3 regions of the Anaerobacillus sp. ABD4_527 genome follow, and region 2 is predicted to be linked to each of the others. Evidence: riboswitches for the same ligand, from Rfam matches in the RefSeq annotation. Region 2 holds a riboswitch; each other region holds the start of a gene.

Region 1 (7,416 bases), 1.0 Mb from region 2:
AAATCAAACACAATTTCAACGGGCTTCGATGACCGGCGTGTGTGAAAGGGAATATGAAACTCGATGGTCCCCTGATTTCCTAGCCAAACTAACGTTGAGATATCATTGCAGATAATGTAGTCGATGTCATCACGCTTACTTGTTTGAATAAAGTCTGGTGCATAGTCAGGACAGTTCTTTTGATAAAAGGATTCTCCATCCACGCCGTCAGGATAACGGATAACGGTCAATTGTTTCTCTTTCAGCATCGGTAGTAAAAAAGGGGAGACTTGCAATAGATAAGAAATATAATCACTCTTCGTTACATGAGACCAGTATTGTTTGGAAGGGTGTGTGATGGAAACGTCTTTTCTATGAGGCAAATTGTCTAGGATCAGTTTCTCAAGCGTACACGTTTGATAATCAGTGTCGAGTGTAAAAGAAAGAAATGAAGTATCGATGGTTTCCCCATTTTTCATACCCTTGAAAGAAAGTTCAACGCATATTCCAGGAGCTACTGAAATGATTTCTTCATCACGGTGGGATTGGTTTGATTCGATCGTTTTAAGCAAGCTCTCAAACTCTTGTTTTGTGAGACCTTGCGAAAAAAATCCGATGAATGTAACCACATCATCTTTCATAATCGATGCAATGAATTCCGCGCGTGTCTCGTGATACCCAGTAACAATAAAAACTCCTCTGCCACCATGAGAGAGGGTTTGTTTCAATACCTGTTCCATAAACGCCCCTCCTAAGTTTGTTGAAGTGTACAAGTTGTCGGATCACCTTCAACAATTGTTTGAACGACAGGTTGACGCAAGCGATGATCACTTGTCCATTCAAGGTACGTAACTTTTACAATGACCTTAGGAGTAATCCAAGTGACACTTGATTGTTGAGGGCCATCGATAACTTGTGGCGTCGCTTCTTGTAGTGATTCGATTGTTGAAGAAAAGTCTCTGATCTCATCGTTCTTCAGCTTCCCCGTCCCAGCACTTCCGATATAGCGTAATTTCTTATCAGAGTCATATAGACACAGCAACAACGTATTGACTGATTTCCCTCGAAACGTGACACCGCACACAAGAGCATAAATGTCTTTGTAATTCTTGATCTTTATCCAATTGGCATTTTTTCCATTGATCACATAAGGGCTGTTAACATCTTTACATACGATGCCTTCCATTCCTTTTTCTTTGATCACATCGTAGAGCTGGTTCCCATCCTCGTGACTTTGAACGATTCTTATCGAATTGTTTTCTTCGAGACCATTCTTTAAAAGAGCGAGCCGTTCAATCAATGGACGTTCGTTAACCCATTCACCATCCCAATAGACAACATCAAAAATCATATAGAAGATCGGGTTCGATCCAACACCTCTTGCGATTTGGTGGTCTTTTTTTAGGCGGTCTCTGCGCATGACATCATGAAAAGAAGGTTCACCTTTTTCGTTTAGAGCTACAATTTCACCATCAAAAATAAATGACTTCGCCTTTACTAAATCTGGTAGATCGTGTAGCTCTGGATACGTATTAGTACGTTCGTTAAGAGAGCGGTTAAAAAGCGTTAATTTTTGTTCGAAATAGGCTAAAACCCGCACCCCATCCCACTTCACCTGAGCAATATAAGAAGGGGGAATCGTGGTAGAAGAGACTGGTTCAAACGGTTTGATCGGTTTCATCGGAAGTCCTCATTTCACGTGCCTATGCGAGCATGCTAGTTCGCTTCTTTTTCTTTCTTTTTCTTCACAGATACTTTTTTCTTTTTTTGCTCTGTCTTTGCCTTTGCCTTTGAACCAGTATCAACCGGTTCTAAACTTGCCTGAAGGGCATCCATCAAATCAACAACATTCTTCTTTGGTTTTTCTTTCACGACTTTAATATCATCACCAGATATCTTACTCTGAATCAGAGCCATGATGGCTTCTCGTCGTTCGTCTTTGTATTGAGAAGGATCGAATTCAGTTGTTAGCTGTTCGATTAACTGCTGCGCCATCGTTAATTCTTTCTTACTTAAATCCATTTCTTCTGGTAAATCAGGTACATGATCTAATTCACGCACTTCATCAGGAAAATACATCGTTTCCATCATCAATCCATTTTTATATACACGAACGGCAGCGAGGTGTTCTTTTGACCGAATCGTAATTTTTGCAATACCGATCCTTCCCGATGCTTCCATTGCTTTTTTCAGTAGAGTATAGGGCTTGCTGCCATTTTCGTTCGGTCCTATAAAATAGGAGCGGTTGAAATACACGGGGTCGATGTCATCTAGTTCAACAAAGTCCACAATTTCGACAGACTTGTTTTTTTCTTGAGCGAGCGCTTCGATCTCGTCTCTTTCGATGATCACGAACTTACCGTCTTCATACTCATAGCCTCTCACGATTTCATCTGATTCAAGTGCTTTTTCACAGTGAGGACATGTTTTCTCATATTTGATCGGCGTATGACACTTCTCGTGAAGGTAGCGCATTTTGATATCTTTATTTTCTGTCGCGGAATATAGCTTTATCGGAATATTAACCAACCCGAAGCTTATCGAGCCTTTCCACATCGTATGCATTTTATTCAATCCTTTCAGCTTCTCTATACTGTTAGAATGTCTCATGAACGATAAAGCATGCAGATAAAAGGAGGTGATTGGGGATCATTTGGAGAGAAAGAGGAGTCGGATTTGCACGTAAGAGAGCTTTATTGTCTAAAAAACAAATTTATTAGCCAAATATCCTTTTTATTGTCCAGAATCTCGTTTTATTGTCCGAATATCCTTTTTATTAGCGAAAGTAAAAAACCTCCCCAAAAAGGGAGGATTGGTTTGAAACTATGAAGTCATATACTGTCCGCCGTTAATGTGGATCGTTTGACCTGTCATATAGGAAGAGTCGTCCGAACCAAGAAGCACATAAGCAGCAGCGAGTTCCTCAGGCTGCCCAGGACGTCCCATCGGCGTGTTCGCTCCAAAGTTTTTCACTTTATCTGCTGAAAAAGTGGACGGAATCAATGGTGTCCAAATAGGGCCGGGTGCAACGCTATTCACACGGATGCCTTTCCCTACGAGCGATTTTGCCATGCTCCTAGTAAACGACGTGATCGCACCTTTCGTACTCGCATAGTCGATCAACTGTTCGTTTCCTTCGTAAGCTGTTATGGAAGACGTGTTGATGATCGCGCTACCCTTTTTCAAATGAGGGAGAGCGGCTTTTGTTAGATGGAACATGGAAAACACGTTTGTTCGGTACGTTTTTTCAAGCTGTTCTGCCGTTATATCCTCTAACCCTTTCTGAGGATGCTGTTCGGCTGCGTTGTTAATCAGGATATCAAGGGTGCCATAAGCTTCGATCACTTGGTTGATCACGCTTTGACAAAACGCTTCATCACCGATATCACCCGAGAGCAGAAGGCATTCAGCGCCATGCTCCTCGATGAGTTTTTTCGTGTTGTGCGCATCTTCTTCTTCATCTAAGTATACGATTGCGAGTTTAGCTCCTTCTTTTGCATAGGCGAGAGCTGCAGCTTCACCAATCCCGCTGTCACCACCCGTAATGAGAGCAACTTTATTCGTAAGCTTGCCAGACCCTTTGTAATCCCAGTTTTCGATCAATGGCTTTGGATTCATTTCTTCTTGTGAGCCTGGTTGATGGTTTTGATGTTGAGCTGGTTGACCATCCGTTTGTTTAAAATCTGGTCGCATAATCAGATCATCTCCTCAAGAATAATTTTACCTATGGTAGTGATTACCATTCCTGTTAGTTTTCAAACATTGCTTCATGTAGGAATTAATAATTCATGATAAACTAGAACAAGCATAAGTAGTCAGTGAGGGAACGCCATGGAAAATGATAAACAGTTTGAACAACAACTCGCAGCATTTTTAAAAGATAGTCAGCCAAAAATTGTTCAAAAGTGGCTAAACATCGCAAAGCTCTCGAATGATGATCCGTACTATGAAGAAATTATCAATAATGGAAAACGAACGGTAGAATTGATTTCTCATTATATTTTGACAGAAGATGAAAGTTGGATTGTAACGTTAACAAAGAAAATCGCAACGGAACGTATTCAAGCGAATGTGAATATAGGGGAGTTCGTAGCAAATATCAATTCGGGTCGTTCCGTGGTCATTTCTGTTTTAAATGAATCGGATTTCAATCGAGACGATCTATCAAGAGCATCAGATATGATTAATAATTATTTTAATTCTTACCTTTACCATTCAGTGACGGAGTATACGAAGCAGAAAGACAGTATTATCCAAGATAAGAATTTGTTTATTAAAGAGATGCACAGCGATCGACTGACAATCCTTGGACAGTTAGGGGCTAGCTTTGCGCATGAATTTCGTAATCCACTCACTTCGATAAAAGGCTTTCTGAAACTATTAGAAGGTCAGCATCAAGAAGCGTTGAGGAAACACTATTTCGAAATTATTAATGAGGAAATGAATAACCTTGAAGAAAAAGTTCGTCAATTTTTATTCCTCTCAAAAATGCGCGGAATCGACGACACGCCAACGAAGGTTAACATGACTAGTTTGCTCGGGTATTCTATCGATGTGTTATATCCAAGGTTCCTTGAGTCGAATATTGAAGTGACAACAGCGATATCTCCTGAATTAATCGTTTGCGGGGTAGAGGAACAGCTTAAACAGGTTGTTCTTAATATCGTCATCAACTCGATAGAAGAGTTGAGTGAAAACGATCAAGAGTCGAGAAGGGTCTTGGTTGAGGGGTTTAAAGAGGGTGATTTTGTCATCACTCATATTACGAACAACGGAGATCCGATTCCTTCTCATCTTGTTGAGAGTATCTTTGAACCTTTTATCAGTACGAAGGAGCTTGGAACAGGCCTTGGGCTCTCGGTTTGCAAGCAAATTATTGAAAAACACAGTGGTACGATCTCAGTGCGTTCAACTGAAGAAGAAACAACATTCGTAATTAAACTTCCAGAAAATTGTTGACAGAGAAAGAAATGAATAGTAGCTTTAAGATTATAATATGAAATGCTTATAGTCCACTAGGGGAGTCATGCACATGACTGAGACAGGAAAACCTGGACCCTTTGAACCTGATCTGGTTAGCGCCAGCGGAGGAAAGTGGAGACGGATGCATAACGCAACCGCTCCATTTTTGGAGCGGTTTTTGTTTTGCTTCAAAAATGTTGATGTTCGTGCATGTGAGCTCCTTTCCTCATCATCAGGCGGATGATAAGCGGAAAGGAGCTTTATTATGTTGTTTACTGATCAAATTAGAAGAGAAGCAGAACCAATTTTTGAGGCCATTTACCAACATCCATTCGTGAGGGGCATCGCTGATGGCACGCTAGGGAAAGAGCAGCTTATTCATTATGTGAAGCAGGATTTCGAGTACTTGAATACGTTTGCTCGTATTTATGGAATCGCACTATCGAAATGTGAGAAGAGAGAGGAAATGGAATTCTTCAATCAACAAATCACATTTGTTTTAAACAGTGAAGTCCACCCTCATACGAACTTCTGTAACGTGGCAGGCGTGACATACGATGAATTGCAAGGATTTCCGCTCGCCCCGACTGCCCATCATTATACGAGACACATGCTCGATGCAGCTCATTCTGGATCATTAGGAGATATTGCTGCCGCTCTACTTCCTTGTCCATGGACGTATCAAGAGATCGGACAGCGACTAATTGAAGACCTTTCCCCAAGGAAAGAACATCCATTTTATGATTGGATCACATTTTACGGTGAAAAAGAGATGGTATCTGTAACAGATCAGCTTAGGGAAATTGTAAACGAACGAGCTAAATCTGCTTCGGGAACTGAGCTTAAGAGAATGAGAGACCTTTATATTCAAAGCTGTCAACTTGAGTATGGTTTTTGGGAGATGGCATATACGATTGAACAGTGGCCTGTTCCGATGCTTGAGGAAGAGCGGATATGAACAAATTAAAACTTTCAGATATTCTGATCACCATCGTCATCGCACTTGTTTTTGGCATCATTTATAAACTCTGGGGCCCCGTTTATAACCTTGTGAAACCATTTGGCCTTCATGTTGGGGACATCGTATATGGCATGTGGTTTATAGCAGGAACAGTCGCGATGTTGATCTTACGAAAGCCAGGTGTAGCACTGCTTGCTGAAACAGCAGCCGCTTCAGGTGAATTCTTAGTCGGCTCAGAGTATGGTCTCTCTGTTCTTCTATATGGGATCGTTCAAGGTCTTGGAACTGAACTTGTCTTTGCACTGTTTAGATATAAGCGCTACACCGCATTTGTAGCTGCTCTCAGTGGAATCGCAGCAGCTGCAGGTTCGTTGATCATGGATGTAGCTTACGGATACATTTTAGATCTCGCACTTTGGAACTTACTATTATTGATCTCTGCTCGAGTTCTTGGTGGTTTATTGATCGCCGGAATCTTTGCTTACTTCCTTGTGGAAGCTCTTGAAAAAACAGGGGTGACAAGCCTTGTCAGACCTGCAAGTGATGAGGACTTCAAAGCATTGGATAAGTAAGGAGGCAGCTTATGAAAGTAGGAGTGACGAATCTTAGAGTGAAATATGCAGGAGCATCTGAACTGCTTTTTGAAGACCTTACACTTCATATTGAAAAAGGGGAAAAGGTACTTTTACTAGGACCTAGTGGCTGTGGGAAATCAACGTTGCTCCAAGTACTATCGGGACTCATCCCAGCGGCAGTACCAGTCCCAATGAAAGTCGAAGAAAAGATGATTCCTGAAGCGACAGGGTATGTGTTTCAAGATCCTGACGCACAATTTTGTATGCCTTACGTAGATGAGGAAATGGCTTTTGTTTTAGAGAACCGTGCCATCCCTAGAAGCGAGATGAAGGGGTTGATCAATACGTACCTCAATAAGGTTGGGTTACATTTTGATGACCCTCATGTTGAAATCGCTACGCTCTCTCAAGGAATGAAGCAAAGGCTTGCTATTGCTTCTGTATTATCTTTAGAACCAGATGTCCTTTATTTGGATGAGCCAACAGCTCTTTTAGATCCTGATGGGACGAAGGACGTATGGGAGACGATAAAGAAGATCGAAGACGATCAAACGATGGTAATCGTAGAACATAAAGTTGATCATGTGATCGATTTTGTAGATCGCGTTGTTCTTTTCGACGATACAGGAACAATACTTGCAGATAGTGATCCTGAAACGATTCTTTCTTTTTATAAACATAAGATGAAGGAATTCGGAATTTGGTACCCTGGTATTTGGAAAGAACACGAGCATGGTCTGAAAAGGGAGACGAAGAACGCCCTCTCTGTTATGACCATTAAGGATTTAAAAGGATTCAAAGGGAAGAAGTGTCTTGTTGAACTTCCTGAAGCAGTGATACATGAAGGTGAGTGGATCGTCGTCACTGGCGAGAATGGAGCAGGGAAAAGCTCCCTCCTCCTTAGTATCATGCAAGTGTTGAAAACAACTGGAGATGTAC
Region 2 (7,416 bases):
AGCGATATGATCATTGCACATATTGAAACACACGAAAAGATACTTATCGATACAACGATTTGATACCTAATCGCATCTATCGGTGAAGCTCCACCTAAAATAAGTCCAGTCATCATTCCAGGGAGCTGAACCAACCCGATTGTTTTCAGTGTATCTACGTTCGGAATCATTGATGCTCTGATTGTTTTTCGTATGATCATTTTGGACGCATCTGCTGGCTTAGCTCCTAATGATAATGCTGCGAGGATTTTCCCCCTGCCGTCATTGAATTCACTTTTCATTCTCTCAAATGCAAGCCCTGTAGCAACCATACTGTTTCCAATGATCATACCACTCATCGGAATAACCTGCTCTGATTTGAATGGGATAATATCAAAAACGATCCAAACGGAAAGTACGAAAACCTCAATAATCAATAGAGAAATAAACGATAGCGTAAAGGCAAAAGGAACACCTTTCCCCCGCTTTGCTGCCTGCAACGAGGCGATCACAAGCATGACGGTTACCCATAAGCCAACACCTTGCCAGTCTTCTAATGAGAATAACAAAGTAAGAACATAGCCGATTAAAAATAATTGAACGACTCCTCGGAAAGATGACCATATCGCTGATTTACTTATTCCGAGCGAGAAATAATATGACATAGAGACTGGAATCATTACAAAAATAATCATGGTCAGAAGGGACAAGTTTGATATCTCTGTCATACCTTATCCCTCGAGAAATCTCATAAGAGCTTCAGAAGTCGGATTATTGAATAACTCTTTAGAGTTCCCTTTCTCCTCAAGACTTCCCTCATTCATAAAGAGGGTGTACGTCCCAATTCTTTTCGCCTGTTTCAAATCATGCGTGATCATTACGATGGTCTTCCCTTCTTCTGTTACGAGGCAATCTAATAATTCTTCTATTATTTCTACTGTTCTCATATCTAGCGCACTCGTTGCTTCATCGAGTAAAAGCACATCAGGATCATTAGCAAGCGTCCTAGCTAACGCTACTCTTTGTTGTTCCCCACCAGAAAGATGTTCCACATCTTTCGTTAGCATATCCTCAGGTAGGTGGACTTTTTGTAATAAAGAAACGCCTAGTTTGGAATCCCAATCCTTTTTCAGGGAAGGACCGAACTTTAAATTGTCTTCAACAGTACCATCGAATAAGTTAGCTTGCTGAAACACCATACCAACTTTTCTTCTTAATTCATCAATCGGATAGTCAGCCATCGGACTTCCTTTGTAAGAAATTTCACCTTCTTCAGGATCCGTTAGGCGATTTAATAGCATGAGCAAACTACTTTTCCCAGAACCTGAAGGTCCAATAACCGTAGTTAAAGTTCCTTCCATTAGTTCAAAATCAACATTCTTCACACGTTCATTTCTCACATTTTTTGCAGCGATTATTGGTTTCATTACTTGACCTTTCTTCAATAGAGTTATCATTATCGTTTATAACATATCCCGTTTCTATTCACCAGCTATAAGGGTTCAAAAAAAATACCCACTTCAATAGGAGTGGGTATCAACTCTTTGATTTATTCGATAAGCAGCATGATTAGTAGGACCGATCCCGCTACCTAACGGAAGGGAATGCTTTATCGCAAAAGTAATAAATTCTTTTGCAACGGATACAGATTCAGAAATGGACTTTCCTTTTGCAAGTTCCGCTGCGATACAAGCCGAAAAGGTACAGCCTGTACCATGAGTGTGTTTCGTGTTGATCCTATTAGATTCGTAGTAATAGTATTTTTGATCTACGTAAAGAACATCAACAGAATCCTTCCCATTCATATGACCACCTTTGACTAACACTCCTTGACATCCATAGTGAGACAGTTCCATTGCCGCTTTTTCCATGTCTTCGATCGTTTGAATTTCCATACCGTTCAGTAACACCGAAGCTTCAGGAATATTTGGAGTAATAACGGAAGCTAACGGCAATAGGTCTGTTTTTAATGACTCAACTGCTTCTTCTTCTAAAAGCGTCGAACCTCCTTTTGCAATCATGACAGGGTCAATCACGAGATTCGTTACGCTGTACTCTTTCAATTTCAAAGCAATGGTTTGGATAATGTCTGCAGAAAAGAGCATCCCTGTTTTAATTGCATCCGCTCCGATGTCCGATAACACTGCGTCGATTTGTTTCGTGATTGCTTCTAAAGATTGCGGATAGATACCGTGAACACCTAGAGAGTTTTGGGCAGTGAGTGCAGTTATAACGCTCATCCCATACACATCTCTCTCTTGAAACGTCTTTAGATCAGCCTGAATCCCAGCTCCCCCACCACTATCAGACCCTGCAATCGTTAGTACTTTAAACATTTCCTTTCATCCCCTTCTAAACGAACTGAAACCGTTCAGGTCTAAAGCTCTCGATTGGAATTTCTTGTGGCATTTTTTCGATTTCATTTGCGATGATTTCCGCCGTTACTGGACTGAGTAATATTCCATTACGATAATGTCCTGACGCTATAAGGATTGATGGTTTTCCTATAACCTTTCCTATGATCGGAAAACCGTCCTGTGAGGCTGGCCTTAAGCCTGCCCATTTATGAAAAGGTTGTTCTTCTCTCAGATCTGGTAACACTTTTTTGCTCCAAGATTCTAAACGGTTTATCCCATGCTCCGTAACACTTGTGTCAAAACCCGCTATATCTTCAGATGCACCTGCAATGAGGGTTCCGTTCTCTTTTCCAACAAAATAACCTTGACTCGTAAACACGATATGACCTAGTGATGGGCCATCATATGCACAAATCTGTCCTCTGATCGGAAAAACAGGTAATGAGCAATTTAGTCCTATTTCCCACTTCTGTGACCATGCTCCTGTTGCAAGCACAATAAAGTCACTTTTTATCAAGCCTTTATCTGTGGTAACAAGGTGGGGCTCACCATCTACTAACTCTGCGTCTCCAGCATGTTCTATGATGCTAACGCCAACATTTCTGCACGCTTGAATCAAGGCTTTTACATATCCCGGTGCATAGATATGACTTTCAGCAGGGCACCAAAGGGCAGCGTATACATCGTCAGAGAGTAAAGGCTCCTTTTCTCTAGCTTCATCTCCTGATAAGATATAGGACTCAATACCATATTCACTTTGCCACCGTTTCTTTGCTTCTAGCGAAAGGAGATCGGCTTCATGAAAAATAGCATAAAGGCTTCCACAGTTGCTAAATTCAAATGATTCATTGGATGATTGCATGATATGCTCGACCCAATCAGGGTATAGATTAAGGCTTCTCTGGCATAATCGGAAAAAATCATCAGGGTCTTCGGTTATCTCGGAATAAGGAGCAAGCATCCCAGCAGCAGCACCAGAAGCTTGTCCACCACATACTCCCGCTTCAATCACGGTAACTTCAAACCCACGTTTCCTGCACTCATACGCGATCGACAGGCCGATGACACCTCCACCAACTATTGAAACGCTAGCCATGCTTTAACACCCTCCTACTTCGAAATATAGTCGATCGTACTACTAGCGGTAGCATACTTTTTCTTAGGTATTCGACCTGATAAATAAGAAAGCCTTCCTGCCTTAATCGCGTGCTTTACTGCTTCAGCCATCTTGACTGGATTTCTTGCTTTGGCTATTGCCGTGTTTAACAACACGCCATCAGCACCAAGCTCCATCGCTTTTGTTACATCCGCTGCACTACCTAATCCCGCATCAACGATGACAGGAACCGTCAACTCCTCTGTAATAAGTTCAATGTTATATGGATTCAAGATTCCAAGCCCAGTTCCGATGGGAGAACCACCAGGCATCACTGCAGCTGCTCCAGCTTCCTGTAACCTGTAGCACAATGCTGGGTCATCCGATGTATAAGGTAAGACTACGAATCCATCATTCGCTAAAATTTCTGTCGCTTTTACTGTTTCAATTGGATCTGGCAATAGCGTCTTGTCATTTCTGCTCACTTCGATCTTTATCCAGTTGCTCAACCCTGAAGACCTAGCTAATTTAGCGATTCTAACTGCTTCCTCAGCAGATGTAGCACCAGAAGTGTTAGGCAAGTATTGAAACGTTTTGTTACCCAAGTGCTGAAGAATTGCATCCTCGTTAGGAGAGTTCAAATTGATTCTCCTGATCGCAAACGTTAATACCTCAGCCTCCGAAGCTTCGATCGCCTGGTTTTGTACGAAGGGATTAGGGTATCTCCCAGTACCTAGGAATAATCTAGATTCGAATTGTTTTCCAGCGATTGTTAGTACATCGTTCATCTTCATCCACCTCCAACAAATTGAACAAGTTCAATTTTCATGCCATCTTTTAGCTCTGTCTCGTCCCAGTCTTCTCGGTCGATAATCGTTCCGTCTAATTCAGTCGCAACCAAGCTTTTTTGCAACTGGAAGTGATGAATCACATCCGTCATAGTCGATACTTCAAGGTCATGCGTTTCACCATTAATGTGAAGTCTCATGATTAACCTCCTTTGAACGTGTAATCTTTTCGATGAATGCTTCACTAGTACCTCGAACGTTAGAGCTACCCACAACCTCACTAATTACACATATCCGGGACGCACCAGCACTTAAAACTTCCTCCACGTTATGGAGCTTGATTCCACCTATCGCAACGAACGGTATTGTAATTTCTGATGCAACGGCATGAATGTAAGCTGTAGTCACTGGATCCACCACATCGCTTTTACTATTCGTTTTATAAACAGGTCCAGCTCCTATATAATCCGCCCCCTCTTTTTCTGCAAGGCGGGCTTCCTCTATCTTATGAGTCGAGATTCCTATGATTTTATCCGTACCGATTATTTTTCTCGCTACGCTTATCGGAAGATCATCCTGTCCTAAATGAACACCATCTGCATCTACTGCCAGTGCAACATCAATATGATCATTAACGATAAACGTTACATTGTGCTTCCTCGTCATATCACGCAGTATCCTTGCTTTTTCCAAAATCACCTTCTTGCTACTGTGCTTATCACGAAGTTGGATAATTTCAGCTCCGCCTAACATTGCCTCTTCCATCACATCATATAAACTTCGATCAGGATGAAATTCTTCACCGGTGATAACATATAGGTTAAAATCTTTCATTTGAATCCTTCCTTTCTCAAAAAATATAAAAAGCCCTCATTCCGCGTATGGAATGAGGGCAGTTATTATATCAAATACCTCTACCGACTTCCCTACGCTGGTATAAACCAGATCAGGTTCAAGGGTATAGAAAGTATTGGTTTCCTATTCTCAGCCTACCCGAATACGTAGGCACCCCTAGTCAACAACTATTCAATTCTCTTTCATTATGGCAAACAATCAGAATGATGACAAGTAAATTACATATATAGAGAGGATAGAAATATCCCAATCGTATCGTTATAAATCTTACCAAATTGACTTATAGGAAGCGGGCTTTCTCCCTTTCCTATCTCTACTGTAAAGCCGGGGCTTCTAAAATCTTGAATAAACCAGTCTTTATAGCCTGCAAAACTATCAACATAGCGAATCGGGCGATAGCCACTCAACCTTGAATATTCAGTAACTAAAACTTCAGATTCAGGAGGTTCAAGACCTTCATATCCCCAAAAAATGACCTCTCCTTGAGAATGGAATGCTAGTGCGCGGTCAAACTCCCTACGTTGTGAGAGTTCTGCAATTGCAATTGCTTCAGGCTCACTTAGAGGTTCATAACCAGGAAAATTTCTCGGTGATGGTTTCTTCGGCTTCCGTTCTGCCTCTATTTCCCATTTAGCAGGATACTGATTGTTTAAATCTACACCTCGTATGTTCGCTTTCCAACGGTTAAAATCGTCACTCCCGTTATTTAGATCGTTTGCTAACGTGCGATATGGCTCTTCTTCTGGCAAGCCATCAATGACCAAGTTTACTCCATCAGGGTTTACCATGGGAACAATTGAAAGGGATGTAGAATCGTAAAGAGGTGGCAAGTAAACACCACTTAGCACCTGTGTGTTCGTAAGTGCCATTAAGTAATCGTTTAATAACTTCATCAATAGAGCTGTTGTAAGCCATTCGTTGGCATGAAATGAACCGTTCATATGGACTTTCTTCGAACCCACGCCTACTCGTAATTCCGGAATAGGCTTCCCCATTACAGACTCCCCGATAACTGACCGTTTTATAAACGGATAAACAGCTAACAGCTTTTGAATATCTCTTACCATCGTTTCATAAGTATAGTTTTGCTCGGGATTCACAAGAGGCCAAACCATTCGAATGGGGACGTTTACTTTCTCTCCAACTTGTAACGCGAAAGGATTGGCATCATTAATGAGTAAGATTCCATCCAAAGGCGCGTCATACCATAAAGCTATACTCCAGAGTGTATCTCCCTTTCGTATCGTATAGCTTTTCGTTACGTAACCAGGTATATTGATCATATCTCCGATGACTAGCCGATTTGGATCAACGCTTTCATTGCTATCGATAATAAGCTGCATTGGTATTTGAAATACTCTGCTATACTTCCACATCGTATCTCCACTCTTCACTCTTACTCTCATATGCAATCCCTCCACCCTAGAAGCCTTCATACTATGCTATGTAGAGAGCTCATCGTTGTATGCTAATAAACAAAAACAAAAGAACCATGCCCTGTGGGCATGGTTCTTTACTTACTGTTCTGTTTTTTCGCTTTCACCAGCAGGTTGTTCGTTGTTTTCCCCAAAGAAACGAAGCAGATCGCCGTAGACGATTTTATCGGAATAGGCAAGATCCGTTTTAGCTTTCTCCATGTATGGTTCACAGGCAGCTTTATCCGTTTCCTCTCCAGTTTCTTTGTCATAACAAACGTTATTGGTATAAAGGTGATTTTCAGTGATAAAGCTTCCGTCACGAAGAATTGTAAAGTTATCTTGCTTTTCTGCGAATAAATCGTTACCGAACTTAATCATATCTTTCGTTTCAATTCCGAGAAGGTGCATAATAGTTGGTTTTAAGTCAATTTGACCACTAACCTGTTCCATCACTTCGCCTTCTTGACCAGGCATATGAACAACTAAAGGTACTCGTTGTAGTTGAGTGGTCTCAAATGGTGTAATTTCTTTACCAAGGAATTCTCCCATTGCCTTGTTGTGGTTTTGAGAAATTCCATAGTGGTCTCCATACAATACGAAGATTGAATCTTCATATAGCCCTTCTTCTTTCATGCGCTCAAAAAACTTCTTAAGTGCTTCATCCTGATATCTTACAGTCGTAAAGAAACGATTCACTGTTCCATCATCAGAAGTCCACTCTGGGATGTACTCATCTTCTTTTTCAAGTGTAAAAGGAAAATGGTTTGTGAGCGTAATGTACTTTGCATAGTAAGGTTCAGGCATTGTCTTCAAATATTTAATCGACTGATCAAAGAAGTACTCATCTTTCAGTCCCCACCCGATCGAGTTTTCAGGAGTTACAGAAAAATCATTGATGTCGTAGAACTTGTCATATTTAAGAG
Region 3 (7,416 bases), on a different contig from region 2:
GATCGGAATCTTTGCAATCATCGCGAAGACGATTGGTAATCAAGGGATCGATACGATTCTTTCACTTGGAAACATGATCCTCGTGTTGTACATTGCACTTGCTGTTCAGGTTGGAATCTATGTGATTGCGATGTTGTTCTTTAAAGTAAAACCGAGTCAGTTTTTCAAAAACGCACGTACGCCGATGATTACGGCTTTTGTTACGCAGAGTAGTTCAGGCACGCTACCGGTGACGTTAAATGCGGCAAGAGGACTTGGCCTTTCAAAGAGCTTATATAGTTTTAGCTTACCGTTAGGTGCTACGATCAACATGGATGGAGCTGCGATTCGAATTGCGGTATCCGCTGTTTTCGCCGCTAACGTTGTCGGCACACCGCTAAGCTTTTCGGACATGCTTGCGATCGTGCTCGTCGGAACGCTCGCATCGATCGGTACTGCAGGTGTTCCTGGTGCAGGAATCATCATGATCGCTACAGTGTTTTCTCAGGTAGGATTACCGATGGAAACAGTAGCATTATTAACAGCTGTCGATGCGCTTGTTGGAATGGGTGCAACAGCACTCAACGTTACTGGAGACCTTGTCGGTTCTTCAGTGATCGACCGTTCCGAAAAGAAAAATGAGTTAAAAAGTGCTTAACTAATAGAAAGGCCAGGGAAATCTTATGATGACCCTGGTCTTTTTTTATAATTGCAGACATTGGAGCGGAATGGTATACGATACCTATAAGAGGGCTATCAAGGTATTTTTAGAGGACTTTTATTATGTCCTATCGAATTTTTAGAAGTGGAGGGGGATGCTGATGTACAAAAAAGATTGTCCATTTTGCAATCCATACAGCGATGTAAACCAAACGATCGTGTTTGAAAGTGAAACATGTTATTTTCTTCAGCACGACAATGAGCAACGAGTGTTGAAGGGTTCAGGTGTAATCGTTCCGAAAAAGCATAGGAGCGACCCTTTTGATTTAACTGAAGAGGAATGGCTCGATACATATACGCTCTTAAATCGAGCGAAAGCCTACCTCGACCAACGTTTTTCCCCTGATGGCTATACAGTCGGCTGGAATGTTGGTGAAGTGTCAGGTCAATTCATTCCACATAGTCACCTTCATGTGATTCCGAGGCATATGGATGAGCCGCTTGCTGGCAAAGGCCTTCGCTATTGGTTGAAGCAAGATGAAAATAAACGACGATAATAGGAACCGCACTCGAATCGAGTGCGGTTATTGAGCGTGGGAGGAAAGGTATGAATATACAAGAAATACGAAGCCCTTTTAGTTATAACGAGATTTCTAGCATGAAACAACTCGAGACACCGATTGTGAAACACGTAGATGATGGGATCGAAATTCACTTTATTTATATTGGAAATGAAGACACTTCGAGCGTTCACGTTTTAGGTAGTTTTCCAGGGTGGGAGTTACAAGGAGGAGACATGACGAGGCTTGAAGAAAGCGACATCTGGGTAAAATCCTTTCTTATAGATCGTGCATTCGCAAGCACGTACTATTTCTCAATCAATGACGACTATGGAGATGATTGGGGAGAAAGATTCAAGCACATGATCTTAGACCCATTAAACCCGAATACGATGAATTATTCTGAAGTACCCGGTGACCCTCTTACGGCAATCTCATACGTTGAAGTAGATGAGGAGCTAGCCGCTATGAATGTGACGAAGAAGGGGAACGTCTACAAGGAAGTGTTCGAGAGCAGCGTCTTACATAATGAACGAAATCTATGGATCTATGATCCTATTGAAGCTGACACGCCTAAGAACGTGTTGATTCTATTCGATGGTTTTCAGTATACAGATGCCATCCCGGCACCTGCTATGATCGATCATTTATATGATGAAGGAAAAATTTCTGCAACGGTTATGGTCGGGGTGGATAGCCCAGACCGTTTTACGGAGTTTGTTGGAAACGATGTGTTCACTCAATTTTTAACAGATGAACTCTTACCGTGGATTCACAATACGTTCAGAGTGAATCAAAACAAAATCGTTTTAGGAGGAGCTAGCTTAGGAGGGTTGGCCGCATTTTATAGTGCAATGTCACGGCCGGATCTATTCGGTGGGGTTTTATCACAATCGGGTTCGTTCAATCATAAGAAGTGGGTCGATTGGCCTGTTCATCACATGGAAAATGGGTCAAAGCAACATCCTGTACGGATCTACATGAATGCAGGTAGGTTGGAAGTTCCGGAGTTACAAGAAGCCAATAACCAAACGTATTCAGCGCTCAAACGAAATGGCTATGATGTAAAGTATGACGTGTTTAACGGTGGACATGACGTACTATGGTGGCGTGAAACGTTTCCTAGAGGGCTGGAATATGTCTTTAAGTGAGGAATGAAGAGCTTATCCCAAATGGGGTAAGTTTTTTTGTACTCGTTTGTGATCTAGATTCAAGAGAATATATTAACAATAAATACATATCAATAATTAATAATTATTTATTGAAAAACAATAAATAATGAGGTATATTCAACCTATCAAGCAAGCGAGGTGTTTACATTGAAACTAGGTTCAACGAATTTTTTAAGAATCGTTGTAGTCGTCATTGGGGTAGCGGTACTTGCACTGTGTATCTTTGCGTTACCAGCGATTGCGTCTGAAGCAGCTGAGGGTCAAACATTTCTTTATCCCATTTTAATTGGAATGTATGCTGCTGCCATTCCGTTCTATGTTGCATTGTATCAAGCTCTAAAACTGTTAAGCTTTATCGATAAAGAAGAAGCATTTTCTGATTCTTCTGTGAAATCGCTACGAACGATCAAGTTTTCTGCAGCAACCATCAGTGTGTTGTATATGCTCGTTATGCCGTTCTTTTATATAGTAGGTGAGAGGGATGATGCACCAGGAGTTATTGCGATCGGATTAGTCATCATCTTTGCTTCTCTTGTGATCGCAGTATTTGCGGCTGTTCTTCAGAAGTTATTGAAGAGTGCGATCGAAATCAAATCTGAAAATGATCTAACGGTTTGAGGTGAAGAACATGGCGATTATTATTAATATCGACGTGATGTTAGCGAAAAGAAAAATGAGTGTGACGGAACTTTCGGAAAGGGTGGGTATCACGATGGCGAACCTTTCGATCTTGAAGAATGGAAAAGCGAAGGCGGTTCGATTTTCAACGTTGGAAGCGATATGTGAGGCATTGGAATGCCAGCCTGGCGATATTTTGGAATATAAAAACGAGAGCGGTAAGTGATGGGGCCACTTAAGCAGCTCGTCAGGTTCGGGTGGGAGCAAGCGCTATCCTGCTTGTTCCCGGTCGTTATCTTTGCTTCCTTAGCTCTTACGAAGTTCGTTCCGCTCCCCCTATTGCCGAGATATGACTGGCTACTCTTAATCTGTTTAGTCATGCAGTGGTGGATGATTCGTTCTGGTCTTGAGACGCGAGATGAATTGAAGGTGATCACGATGTTTCACCTCATCGGTCTCGCACTAGAGCTTTTTAAAGTGCACATGGGTTCTTGGTCATATCCGGCAGAGGGTTACTCAAAGGTTTTTGGCGTACCGTTGTACAGCGGATTTATGTATGCGAGCGTTGCGAGCTATCTCTGTCAGGCGTGGAGAAGGCTGAACGTAAAATTGGTCAAATGGCCATCTTTGTGGCTCGTCGTTCCACTTGCGGCTGCAATCTACCTAAACTTCTTCACTCATCATTATTGGATCGATGTTCGCTGGTGGTTATCTGCGCTCGTCATCTTCGTCTTCTTTCAATCATGGGTCACGTATGAGGTTGGAGGAAAGCAATACCGTATGCCGATTGCGCTTTCATTTGTGCTTATCGGATTTTTCATATGGATCGCAGAGAACATCGCGACTTTCTTTAGCGCCTGGGAATACCCGAACCAGAGAGATGCCTGGAGTCTTGTTCACCTTGGAAAGGTAAGCTCGTGGCTTCTCTTAGTGATCGTCAGCTTTCTGATCGTAGCGACGTTAAAGCAGGTGAAAGGGAAAAGTTCTGGTTTGCCACGTACATCTTCTAGCTCTAGCTATCTCTCAATACGAGGAACGATGAAATAAAGCGATGTTTCTTCATCTTCATGGTTAAAGGATTCTGGATAATATTCGAAGCAGTAAGAAAGATCGATACCCGACGGTCTTTCTTTTTGTATGTAATCATAGACTGATTTAATGTCACGGTCTTTATTACGAAAGCTGATTTCAAATGATAAATACGTTCCTTTTGGGATGATGATTCTCTCAAAACCACTCGTTTCACCGAATGCTGTGACTTCACACGCTGCTGTGTATGCATAACTTCCGTGCTCGATTTCTTTCATATAGCCAATCGCTTCTTCCTTTGGGACAAGGTGACTCACGTGACGGTTCATGAATTGCTCCGAGAACGTTGTCCAGAAAGACGGTAGATCCACTTCTTCTAAGGAGTTAAGGGAAAGGGAACCTGGATAGCTTAGGCCAACATAATAACGATCTTCGTTCCAGTGTAGTTTTTCGTAATTCATTGTAGTCGCCTCCATTTTTATAAACGTATTTTCCTCACAATCATAGCATGAACATCTTAGGAAATTTGATAGAAGAGGTAATCGTTAGGCATAGGTAAATAGAATCGTTCTATAACGGTAGCTATTGTATTTTTAGAAGACTCCTATATACTAGAATCAAATACAATAGAGTTAACTAGGGGAGCCCAATGAGCTGGGCTGAGAAGGAAACGCTTTGAAGTTTCTTGACTCTTTGGACCTGATCTGGATCATGCCAGCGTAGGGAAGTTAGAACGATCATCACTGTAACGCAACGTCTGTTTACATATGAGCCGGGTCCGATGAATGACAATGGACCCGGCTTTTTTATGTTTTGATAGGCTTCTGCACATGGTTTGATTCATCTCGTCCTTTATTTCAAAAAAAGGGAGAGTTTATGATGTCAACATCATCTACACCAAGCAATGAGAGCATTTCCATTATGTCTAGTTTTTCAGGTAGTCGAAAAGTGTATATCTCAGGATCGAGAGAGGATATCAAGGTGCCGATGCGTGAAATCGCGTTGAGTCCGACAACAGGGACATTTGGTGAAGAGGAGAATCCTCCGGTTCGTGTATACGACCCTAGTGGTCCGTATACAGACCAACAATATACTGTTGATCTAGAAAAAGGGCTCCCAGCACTTCGTAAAACCTGGATTCAAGAACGTGGAGACGTTGAAGAGTATGAAAGGCGCAAAATGAAGCCAGAAGATAATGGATACAAAGATGAAAATGATCCGAGAATGAGTCATTTTTCACGGTTAAATCGAAAACCACTGCGAGCGAAGAAGGGAAAGAACGTTTCGCAACTTCATTACGCTAGAAAGGGAGTGATCACTCCCGAGATGGAATTCATCGCACTTAGAGAAAAGATGAATCCAGAATTTGTTCGAGCTGAAGTGGCTAAAGGCCGTGCGATCATTCCTGCGAACATCAATCATCCAGAGATTGAGCCGATGATCATCGGTCGCAATTTTCATGTGAAGATTAACGCGAACATTGGAAATTCTGCCGTTTCCTCATCGATTGAACAGGAAGTGGAAAAAATGACTTGGGCAACACGCTGGGGCGCAGATACGATTATGGATTTATCAACGGGGAAAAACATTCATACGACTCGAGAATGGATTATACGTAATTCACCTGTGCCAGTGGGGACCGTCCCAATTTATCAAGCGCTCGAAAAGGTCAATGTTGTTGAGGATCTAACTTGGGAGGTTTACAAAGATACATTAATCGAGCAAGCAGAGCAGGGTGTTGATTACTTCACGATTCATGCCGGTGTTCGATTACAATATGTGCCGCTTACGGCTAAACGGTTAACGGGAATCGTATCTCGTGGCGGCTCGATCATGGCGCAGTGGTGCTTGTATCATCATCGAGAAAGCTTTTTGTATACGCACTTTGAAGAGATTTGTGAGATCTTAAAAACCTATGATATTTCTTTATCCCTAGGAGATGGCTTGCGTCCTGGATCCATTGCTGACGCCAATGATGACGCACAGTTTGCTGAATTAGAAACCCTTGGAGAACTAACAAAATTGGCGTGGAAATATGATGTTCAAGTTATGGTTGAGGGACCAGGACATGTGCCTATGCATCTGATTAAAGAAAACATGGACAAACAAGTCGAGCTATGTGATGAAGCGCCATTTTATACATTGGGACCACTTACAACAGATATCGCTCCTGGGTATGATCACATTACGTCTGCAATTGGGGCAGCGATGATCGGTTGGTACGGTACGGCGATGCTTTGCTATGTTACGCCAAAAGAACATCTAGGATTACCAAACAAAGAAGATGTTCGAGAAGGGGTGATCACGTATAAGATTGCGGCACATGCAGCTGATTTAGCGAAAGGGCATCCAGGGGCACAACTCCGAGATGATGCCCTTTCGAAAGCACGGTTTGAATTTAGGTGGAGAGATCAATTCAACTTGTCTTTAGATCCAGAACGTGCAGTGGAGTATCATGATGAAACCTTACCTGCTGAGGGAGCAAAAACAGCACACTTTTGTTCCATGTGTGGACCAAAGTTCTGCAGTATGAGGATTTCTCAAGATATCCGACATTTCGTAAAAGAAAATGAAACGTTCACGAAAGAGGATATTGAAAATGGGATGAAGAGAAAAGCTGCAGAGTTTAAAGAAAATGGATCGTCGATTTACCGATAACATGAAGGGGGCGACATGATGAACGTTCAACAACTTGAAGAAGAAATTAACGTTACGAAACATCACCTTTCACTGCTCGAGAATCAGTTAAAAGCGTTTCAAGAAAACTGTGATCATCACTTTGAAGGAGATCAAAACTATGAAAAATGCGTGAAGTGTCATAAGGTAGAAATCTTATATTATTAACGTGTACACTTCATTTAACGTAACAATTGAAGAGACATAGGAAAAAACGAGGTGCAAATTTGCTTGTAAATGACTATCTAAACGAGACTTTTCCGAACTTAGAGCTACAGCCTCCGTTATTATATAACTGGAACGTTGGACTACGGTTCGAATTAGGAGTGGGGTATCATCTTGGGAAAGACAGTGCTTATATGCAAGGGGTATACCATCGGGCAATCACATTATTTGAATCATTACATTCAAAAACGGAAGACATCTTTGTAGTAGTCGATGTCTATCACGATACAGAAGGAAAAGCTCACAAACATAAATTGAAGGTTTTTTCGCCATATGTGAAAGAGAAATCGCTACTGTATAAAGTAAACCAGAAAACAATTCCTTCTCTACTCCTAGAAGAAGAGGAAGAGGAGGGATGTAAAACGCATAGGTTCACGTTGCAATGCAAGACGTCCGATCTTAAGTATAGATCTATGTTAAAGGCGATTTGTAATCACGATATGGGTATAAAACCACTGATTCATCATAGGGTATACTTCATCAATATCAATAGGAAA

Evidence for each region. A riboswitch is a leader RNA that binds a small molecule or an ion and turns the genes downstream of it on or off. The one in region 2 is predicted to bind thiamine pyrophosphate.
Region 1: another riboswitch for thiamine pyrophosphate. It lies ahead of tenA (thiaminase II); the one in region 2 lies ahead of thiE (thiamine phosphate synthase).
Region 3: another riboswitch for thiamine pyrophosphate. It lies ahead of thiC (phosphomethylpyrimidine synthase ThiC); the one in region 2 lies ahead of thiE (thiamine phosphate synthase).

Annotation. Positions count from the first base shown of each region.
Region 1 is NZ_JBSWXZ010000001.1:48,167-55,582, forward strand. Features, by position in the region: gene ligD (DNA ligase D) at 1-719, opposite strand, end outside; gene ACXAHI_RS00205 (ATP-dependent DNA ligase) at 731-1,660, opposite strand; gene ku (non-homologous end joining protein Ku) at 1,696-2,544, opposite strand; gene ACXAHI_RS00215 (SDR family oxidoreductase) at 2,803-3,672, opposite strand; gene ACXAHI_RS00220 (histidine kinase N-terminal domain-containing protein) at 3,811-4,938, shown strand; TPP riboswitch at 4,987-5,089, shown strand; gene tenA (thiaminase II) at 5,207-5,899, shown strand; gene ACXAHI_RS00230 (ECF transporter S component) at 5,896-6,474, shown strand; gene ACXAHI_RS00235 (ABC transporter ATP-binding protein) at 6,486-7,416, shown strand, end outside.
Region 2 is NZ_JBSWXZ010000001.1:1,049,253-1,056,668, forward strand. Features, by position in the region: gene ACXAHI_RS05545 (ABC transporter permease) at 1-707, opposite strand, end outside; gene ACXAHI_RS05550 (ABC transporter ATP-binding protein) at 711-1,406, opposite strand; gene thiD (bifunctional hydroxymethylpyrimidine kinase/phosphomethylpyrimidine kinase) at 1,500-2,315, opposite strand; gene thiO (glycine oxidase ThiO) at 2,332-3,432, opposite strand; gene ACXAHI_RS05565 (thiazole synthase) at 3,447-4,226, opposite strand; gene thiS (sulfur carrier protein ThiS) at 4,223-4,420, opposite strand; gene thiE (thiamine phosphate synthase) at 4,404-5,054, opposite strand; TPP riboswitch at 5,127-5,243, opposite strand; gene ACXAHI_RS05580 (M14 family zinc carboxypeptidase) at 5,294-6,481, opposite strand; gene ACXAHI_RS05585 (LTA synthase family protein) at 6,593-7,416, opposite strand, start outside.
Region 3 is NZ_JBSWXZ010000002.1:250,118-257,533, forward strand. Features, by position in the region: gene ACXAHI_RS13470 (dicarboxylate/amino acid:cation symporter) at 1-637, shown strand, start outside; gene ACXAHI_RS13475 (HIT family protein) at 801-1,196, shown strand; gene ACXAHI_RS13480 (alpha/beta hydrolase-fold protein) at 1,247-2,350, shown strand; gene ACXAHI_RS13485 (DUF2975 domain-containing protein) at 2,519-2,989, shown strand; gene ACXAHI_RS13490 (helix-turn-helix domain-containing protein) at 2,991-3,215, shown strand; gene ACXAHI_RS13495 (DUF817 domain-containing protein) at 3,215-4,036, shown strand; gene ACXAHI_RS13500 (GyrI-like domain-containing protein) at 4,006-4,479, opposite strand; TPP riboswitch at 4,647-4,761, shown strand; gene thiC (phosphomethylpyrimidine synthase ThiC) at 4,898-6,676, shown strand; gene ACXAHI_RS13510 (serine protease) at 6,695-6,862, shown strand; gene ACXAHI_RS13515 (DUF3885 domain-containing protein) at 6,922-7,416, shown strand, end outside.